2 regions of the Gluconobacter sp. P5H9_a genome follow, and region 2 is predicted to be linked to the other one. Evidence: predicted binding sites of a transcription regulator. Region 2 holds the regulator's gene; the other holds the start of a gene.

Region 1 (4,163 bases), on a different contig from region 2:
CCCGTACCGAACCTTTTCAGACACTTGTCTCAACCCTTCAAAGAGAAAGTCCGGAATTTAACCGTTTCTGGGAAGACCAAAGCGTCCTCCCCAGAGAAGGAGAGGGCAACGGAGCTTTCAGCATCCAACACAAAGCCTTCTCCACTACGACCAAACAACATTCATCCCGACAGCTCATGCGGGCTATAAACTCGTCATTTTATCCAGAAGCACGGCCACTCCGGATTCCACCCTATGAACCCGAACTACACTCTCCGCCCAGCCGATTTTTCCGAACAAGAAACACGCGACCTTTTGGCCCTTCACCTTGCCGGAATGCACGAAAACACCCCTGCTGGACACGTCTTCGCCTTGGATCTGGCTGCTCTCACCTCATCTGATATCGAGGTCTGGACTGTCCACCACCGGGGCCACGTTGCTGGCATTGGTGCGCTAAAACGATTGAGTGCTCAGGACGGTGAACCTTTCGCTGACTATCAGGCTTCTAAGTTCAACCAGTTCTTTCATCTGTCGCTCTAAAAACGGGCCTTTCGCGCATAAAAAACCGGACTGACACTGCCAGCCCGGTTCTCCGGAAAATCCCTTAGAACGGGATTTCATCATCCAGATCGTTATCTGGCGGAGCATCCCAGCCACCACCACGACTGCCCGACGCGCCGCCTGCGCTACCGCCGCTACTACGAGAGCCGCCGCCAAAGCCACCTTCACTGCCACCGCTCCGGCTTCCACCACCAAAGCCGCCGCCGTTGTTGCTTCCGCCACCGTAGGACGAACCACCACCGTCGAAGCCACCGCCTTCATCACCGCCACTGCGGTTACTGTCGAGGAGCACCAACTCACCGCGGAACCGATCAATCGTTACTTCCGTCGTGTAACGCTCTTGGCCGGACTGGTCGGTCCACTTACGGGTCCGCAGTTCACCTTCGAGGTAAACCTTGCGCCCCTTGCGCAGAAAACGCTCAGCCACATCGCCCAGGCGATCATTGAAAATGACGACGCGATGCCATTCCGTACGCTCGCGGCGCTCACCGGACTGACGGTCGTTCCATGTTTCAGACGTGGCGATCGTCAGATTGACAACCTTCCCGCCTGACTGCGTGTTCCGGACTTCCGGGTCCTTGCCCAGATTCCCGACCAGAATCACCTTATTGACGCTGCCTGCCATTCCGTACCAACCAATTTTCTCGAATTGTTCTTTTCATATGATCCTAAACGCCCATCTATAATTGATCCAGCGCCGTTCAGGCGCGTTCCGATTTTTAACAATCGCTTTTCTGCACATTCCGGGGTTTTCGTGAGCTTTCCAGACAATCATTCGATCCGTGTCCGTGGTGCCCGCGCCCACAATCTCAAGAATATCGATGTCACGATTCCCCGTGACTCCCTGACGATCATCACGGGTCTCTCCGGCTCCGGAAAGTCGTCTCTCGCCTTCGATACGATCTATGCCGAAGGTCAGCGCCGATATGTGGAAAGTCTTTCCGCTTACGCCCGCCAGTTCCTCGAACTGATGGGCAAGCCGGATGTGGACTCCATTGAGGGCCTCTCCCCGGCCATCTCGATCGAACAAAAAACGACCTCAAAGAACCCCCGCTCCACCGTCGGCACCATCACGGAAATCCATGACTACATGCGCCTTCTCTGGGCGCGCGTAGGTGTTCCCTATTCACCCGCAACCGGCCTCCCTATTGAAGCCCAGACGGTCAGCCAGATGGTAGATCGCGTCATGGCGCTTCCTGAAGGTACGCGTCTCATGCTGCTGGCGCCGGTCGTCCGGGACCGTAAAGGGGATTGCAAACGCGAACTGGCAGACCTGGCTCGCAAGGGCTTCACGCGCGTCAAAATTGACGGTGAACTTTACGAAATTGCCGAAGCCCCCGAACTCAATCGCAAGACCCGCCACAATGTCGAAGTCGTGGTGGACCGGATTGTCGTCAAACCTGATCTCGAATCCCGTCTGGCAGACAGCTTTGAGACAGCCCTCGAACTCTCCGACGGTCTCGCCTACGCGGAAGAAGTCAGGCGTGCGGGAGAAACAGCTGCCCCCGCCCACATCGTTTTCTCCTCACGTTTCGCCTGCCCTGTTTCAGGCTTTACGATTGAGGAGATCGAGCCCCGTCTGTTTTCCTTCAATGCCCCAATGGGCGCCTGTCCGACCTGTGATGGTATCGGTACGGAAACCCATTTTGACGAGAACCTGATTGTCAGTGACGACACACTGACACTTTCTGAAGGTGTGATTGCCCCTTGGAGTGGTGCCAGCACGGACTGGTATGACCAGACTCTTGCAGCTCTTGCTCGCCATTGTGGGGACACCATGAACACGCCATGGCGAGACCTGAAAGCCGAAACCCGGGATTTGATCCTGTATGGTTCCAAAGAGGCCATCGCCATTCCGTATCGTGATGGCAGCAAGGTCCATACCGTTACGAAGCCCTTTGAAGGCGTGCTCAAAAACCTGCGGCGGCGCATGGCGCAGACAGACAGCATGTGGGTCCGCGAGGAACTGTCGCGCTACCAGTCAGAAAAGCCCTGCCACACCTGCCATGGCGCGCGCCTGAAACCTGAAGCCCTCTGCGTGAAGGTCAATGACCTGAACATCGCCGAAGCGTCAGATATGCAGATCCGCAAGGCACTGGACTGGTTTTCCGGCGTTGAAGTTACCCTCACCCCACAACGTGCGGAAATCGCGCGCCGCATTCTTCGCGAAATCACGGATCGCCTGCACTTCCTCGATGATGTTGGCCTGGACTACCTCACACTTTCCCGCGGATCGGCCACACTTTCTGGCGGTGAAAGCCAGCGTATCCGGCTGGCGTCCCAGATTGGCTCGGGTCTGACCGGCGTTCTGTATGTGCTTGATGAACCGTCCATCGGCCTGCATCAGCGCGACAACGAGCGCCTTCTCGGTACACTGGAGCGCCTCAAACGCCTTGGAAACACCGTCATCGTCGTCGAACATGACGAAGATGCCATCCGTGCTGCTGATTACCTTATCGATATGGGGCCTGGTGCTGGCACGCGGGGCGGAAACGTCATCGCAATCGGCACACCTGCGGAAGTAGCCAAGAATAAAGAAAGCCTGACTGGTGCCTATCTTTCGGGTCGGAAGTTTATTCCAGTTCCGGAAAATCGACGCACCTCGGACAAAACACTCACATTGGTTGGAGCCAAGGGAAACAATCTCAAGGATCTGACCGTGGATTTCCCACTGGGGACCTTTATTGCGGTCACTGGTGTATCAGGCGGCGGCAAGTCCACCCTGGTCGTGGATACCCTTTACAAAGCACTGTCCCGGCAGCTCATGAAATCGAGCCAGTCTCCACTCCCTTATGACCGACTGGAAGGCGTAGAGAACCTCGATAAAATCATCGAAATCGATCAGTCTCCGATCGGCCGTACACCCCGTTCCAACCCCGCCACCTACACGGACCTGTTCGCCCCTATCCGGGACTGGTTTGCTGAACTCCCGGAATCCAAGGCACGCGGTTACAAACCAGGCCGCTTCTCCTTCAATGTAAAGGGCGGTCGCTGCGAAGCCTGTCAGGGCGATGGCGTCCTGAAAATCGAAATGCACTTCCTGCCTGACGTCTTTGTCACCTGTGACACCTGCAAAGGCGCGCGGTACAATCGTGAAACGCTGGAAGTGAAGTTCCGTGGCAATTCCATCGCTGATGTACTTGCCATGACTGTGGACGAGGCGTTGCCGTTCTTTCAGGCTGCGCCCAGAATTCGGGACCGCCTCGCCATTCTCCAGCAGGTTGGTCTTGGCTATGTCGCCCTGGGCCAACAGGCAACCACGCTTTCAGGCGGTGAAGCCCAGCGCGTCAAACTGTCCAAGGAACTCGCCAAACGGGCTACTGGTCGCACGCTCTACATTCTTGATGAGCCCACCACCGGCCTGCACACTGAAGACGTCCGTAAGCTGCTGGAAGTGCTGCATACGCTGGTCGATCAGGGGAACACCATTTTGGTGATCGAGCATAATCTGGAGGTCATCAAGACAGCAGACTGGCTGATCGATATCGGACCAGAAGGCGGTGATGGTGGCGGCAAGATCGTAGCCGCAGGAACACCGGAAGACATTGCTGCCTGCAAAGCAAGCCACACTGGCCGCTTCTTGGCCCCCCTTCTGGATGCGCCCGGTGTCAGGCAGCACCGTG
Region 2 (4,407 bases):
TCAGGGCGAGGAAAGGAAGACGCATGTCGTCGATTGACCTTGTGTTCTGATTTTGAGACGAGACGTGTGGTCCGTCCCGAACGGTTATGAGCCACCCCCGGTTCACGCATATCCAGGAGAGCTTCCATTGAGCGCCATTGTTGATATCACCGCCCGCGAGATCCTGGACAGCCGTGGTAACCCAACCGTTGAGGTTGAGGTTGAGCTGTCGTCTGGTGCCCGCGGTCGCGCCGCAGTTCCTTCCGGTGCTTCCACTGGCGCCCACGAAGCCGTTGAGCTGCGTGACGGGGACAAGTCCCGTTACAACGGCAAAGGTGTTCTGAAGGCCTGTGGTTTTGTCGAAGACGAAATCCTTGAAGTGCTGCAGGGTGCCGAATCCGAAGATCAGATCGCAATCGACAACGCGATGATCGAGCTGGATGGCACGCCGAACAAGTCCCGCATTGGTGCGAATGCAATTCTCGGCGTTTCTCTCGCGGTTGCCAAGGCGACGGCAGAAGAGCTGGAACTGCCGCTCTATCGCTATGTCGGTGGCGTTTTCGCGCACACGCTTCCGGTTCCCATGATGAACATCGTGAATGGTGGCGAACACGCGGATAACCCGATCGACATTCAGGAGTTCATGATCCAGCCAGTTGGTGCGCCGACGTTGGCTGATGCCGTGCGCATGGGGTCTGAAATCTTCGCTGCTCTCAAGAAGGGTCTGTCTGCTGCTGGTCACAACACCAATGTTGGTGATGAGGGCGGTTTTGCTCCGGGTCTGAAGTCTGCTGATGAAGCTCTGAGCTTCATTACGAAGTCCGTTGAGGCTGCCGGATATCGTCCAGGCGATGACGTGACGTTTGCCCTCGATTGCGCAGCGACCGAGTTCTACAGCAACGGCCGTTATAACCTGAAGGGTGAAGGCAAAGAGTTCGACTCTTCAGGCATGATCTCTTACCTCGAAGATCTCGCCAAGAAGTATCCGATTGTCTCCATTGAAGATGGTCTGGCTGAGGATGACTGGGAAGGCTGGGCTGAGCTGACGTCCCGTCTGGGTGATCGTCTCCAACTCGTTGGTGATGATCTGTTCGTGACCAATCCTGAGCGCCTTCGTCGCGGCATCAAGGCCAAGACAGCGAACTCCCTGCTCGTGAAGGTTAATCAGATTGGCACGCTGACGGAGACGCTGGAAGCAGTCGAGACAGCGCATAAGGCTGGCTACACCTGCGTCATGAGCCACCGTTCCGGTGAAACTGAAGACGCCGTGATTGCAGATCTTGCTGTTGCTACGAACTGTGGTCAGATCAAGACGGGTTCCCTCTCCCGTTCTGACCGTACGGCTAAGTATAACCAGCTGATCCGTATTGAGCAGCAGCTTGGAAGCGCAGCCCGTTATGCGGGTCGCAGCATTCTCAAGTCCGCCTGATCAACAAAAGCCGGCCTCCATTCAGGAGGCCGGTTTTATATGCGCGCTAAAATAATCTACTGTCTTGAACAACAGTGATTGTTTCGCAGCCTCTCTCTGAGCTAGATTGTTGGGAAGTTTTCAAGCCAAGGGAGCCTGTTACCCCGCGTGAGACCCGTCAGACTTATCAAACGTGCCATCCGCGCGGTTGCCCCCCCTGTGCTCTTTCTGTCCCTGACCGCTTATTTCGGGTGGAACGCCCTTCATGGCGCTCATGGTATCCGTGCCTATCAGGATCAGCTTGTGCTTCAGCAGCAGGCTATCCAGGCGCAGCAGGATGCCAAGGATGAACAGGCGGTATGGCACCGTCGAGTGCTAGCTCTGAAAGAGAAGGCTCTTGATGCTGACATTCTTGATGAACGTTCCCGTGCCATGCTCAATCTGACGCGTAACGGTGATATCGTTATCCCCTACGGTCCGCACGATAAACTATTTTAAGAGCTGTTCTCGGCTCTTTTTTTTATGTTTGGAAAAGTCTATTCGTCAGAAATTGAGCCAATAAAAAAGGCGACCCAAAGGCCGCCTTTTTTAACGTCGTATGATCCGCGAGATCTTACTTGATCTTGGCTTCGCGGAAGGTCACGTGCTTGCGGGCAACCGGGTCATACTTACGGACTTCCATCTTGCCCGTAGCAGAACGTGCGTTCTTCTTCGTGACGTAGAAGTAGCCGGTGTCAGCCGACGAGACGAGACGGATCTGAATAACGTTGCTTTTTCCCATGATACCCTCGGGCTTGCGCCGTCCTGATGCCGCTCGCAAGTGCCAAAGCAGCAGGTTGATCTAGTTCGGCGCAACATGCTGATTTGTATGTCCTAGGTCAAGGCTTTCTGAAGAAAATCCAAGGATAAGGTGCATTTTTCCGCAAAAACCAAGGTTTTTAGCCAGATAAAAGCTTTGTTGATGCCTGGTAGATGTTCTTGCAGGTGGACGAACGGGAACCTATAAGGAACAAAAGAGCGTCGCATAAGTTTATGCAGTGTCTCAATCTTCAGATTTTGCCTCCACCGAGGCGCATGGGAGCGCCTGTATGCTGACGCGTAAGCAGCACCAGCTTTTGCTATACATTGACGAACATCTTCGGCGGACGGGTTATTCCCCTTCCTTCGATGAAATGAAGGACGCCCTAGAGCTTCGTTCCAAATCGGGGATTCATCGCCTGATCTCCGCACTTGAAGAGCGTGGCTTCCTACGACGGCATCACCATCGTGCAAGAGCGCTTGAAGTTCTGCGTCTGCCGCATATGGGGCTTGAGGCCCCTGCTGTGGATGCCGTGGCTAATCCGGCGCCTTTCGTTCCAACAGTTGTTGAGGGTGGTCGTCAGGATCTTCCCGGGACATTTTCCGAGGCGCCTCGCTCTCCCGTTGAAAACACAAGCGTTCAGCTTCCACTTTATGGACGCATTGCTGCCGGCCTCCCTATTGAGGCCTTGCAGGATGATAGCGCACAGATTCAGGTGCCATCGTCCCTGCTCGGCACTGGAGAGCATTATGCTCTCACAGTCGCGGGTGATTCCATGATTGAAGCTGGCATTTTGGACGGTGATGTTGCCATCATCCGTCGCGGCGAAGTGGCGGATAATGGTCAGATCGTTGTCGCGCTGATTGATGATCAGGAAGTGACCCTCAAGAAGCTGCGCCGTCGTGGTTCTACGATTGCTTTGGAAGCCGCTAATCGGGAATACGAGACACGTATTCTACCTGCTGCGCGTGTGCGCATACAGGGGCGGCTGGTCGCCCTTTTCAGGCATTACTGAAAGAACTGCCTTGTCGGATTAATGCTCCGGCAAGGCAGATAATTTCTGATGATTATTTATTAGGAACTGACGGTACGCCGCGCACGACGCGGACTTTACCGTCAGGAGCGATCAGAGTGCTCGTTCCGTCCCCATTCGGGATGATGATTGTTTTGTCGGGGTTTTTGTTCAGGAAGCGACCAGCATTATCCGGAACGCTCGTCGGAAGCGTAGGAATAAAGTGACTGCGATCTTCCGAAACGCCCCGCATTGCGTCGATCTTCTCACCGACGGACATGGTATCGCCTGGCTTCATCTGCGGCCCAGAGACGCCGAGAGCACCGGCACCGGCGATACCGCCCATGAAATTTTTGTCGAGTGTGGCGCCACCAAAATACGTGGCTGGATCGCCGAGAGCCTTATTAAATACGCTGTCAGGGTTTACCACGTCTTTAAGGGTTGGCAGAGGCTGAGGCGAGCCAGGCCACATATTCCCGCCTTCTGGCAGGATTGGTGCAGCCGCTACGACTTCACCGCGTGCTCTGCGAAGGTTCTCACTATCGCCATGGGGAGCATTGGGGTTGCTTCCCGACCACAGCGCGGTGTCATTGAAAAACTTACCCATGCCCGCACAGCCGCTCAGGGCCAGAGGTAATGCCAGTAGAGCGGCCTTACGCATTGTGTACTCCCATAAGGTCGATCCCTGAACTCTAGCTGTCATAAATTAAAAGCGCCAGATGACGAGCCGATAACTGCAATAATAATCACGGCTAGTCCAGATCAGGAGACGATCTTTGAAGACTTGCGCGGCTGAGAAGCCATCATTCGGGTGAGCCCGGCAGTGAGGTAACCCCACCCGCTCAGGACTGTTGGGATAACTGAAATCCAGAGCAGAATACCACCGATCAGTGTGGCGGGCAGGAATGAGATATGCAGCGTGACTGCAGCTTTGTCCCCCCCGATCAGAAAACCGATTGCGACCATCTGAATGCCGGTCTTCCATTTCGCGAGCCGAGTGGATGGAAGTGTTGCGCGCTGGGAGGCCATGTATTCACGTAGGCCACTAACAAGAATTTCGCGCAGCATAATGATGATGGCCGCGTAGAGGGAATACACTGGGAGTACTGTCAGGCCTGCCAGTGCGAGCAGAAGTGCGCCAACAAGGAGCTTGTCAGCAATCGGGTCCATCATCCGCCCCAACTCGGACAGCATCTGCCACCGACGTGC

Evidence for each region. Region 2 encodes LexA, which represses DNA repair genes until DNA is damaged. Its sites were predicted from a motif close to TGTTCTANNTANGTTC; they were not measured.
Region 1: the regulator LexA is predicted to act here: its motif matches at 1,180-1,195, upstream of uvrA (excinuclease ABC subunit UvrA).

Annotation. Positions count from the first base shown of each region.
Region 1 covers NZ_JACRVW010000001.1:221,473-225,635, reverse strand. The annotation lists gene KP708_RS00960 (hypothetical protein) at 235-519, shown strand; gene ssb (single-stranded DNA-binding protein) at 584-1,165, opposite strand; gene uvrA (excinuclease ABC subunit UvrA) at 1,295-4,163, shown strand, end outside.
Region 2 covers NZ_JACRVW010000002.1:448,205-452,611, reverse strand. The annotation lists gene KP708_RS03895 (DUF3429 domain-containing protein) at 1-25, opposite strand, end outside; gene eno (phosphopyruvate hydratase) at 128-1,408, shown strand; gene KP708_RS03885 (septum formation initiator family protein) at 1,556-1,885, shown strand; gene rpmG (50S ribosomal protein L33) at 2,001-2,168, opposite strand; gene lexA (transcriptional repressor LexA) at 2,476-3,201, shown strand; gene KP708_RS03870 (hypothetical protein) at 3,254-3,859, opposite strand; gene pgsA (CDP-diacylglycerol--glycerol-3-phosphate 3-phosphatidyltransferase) at 3,961-4,407, opposite strand, start outside.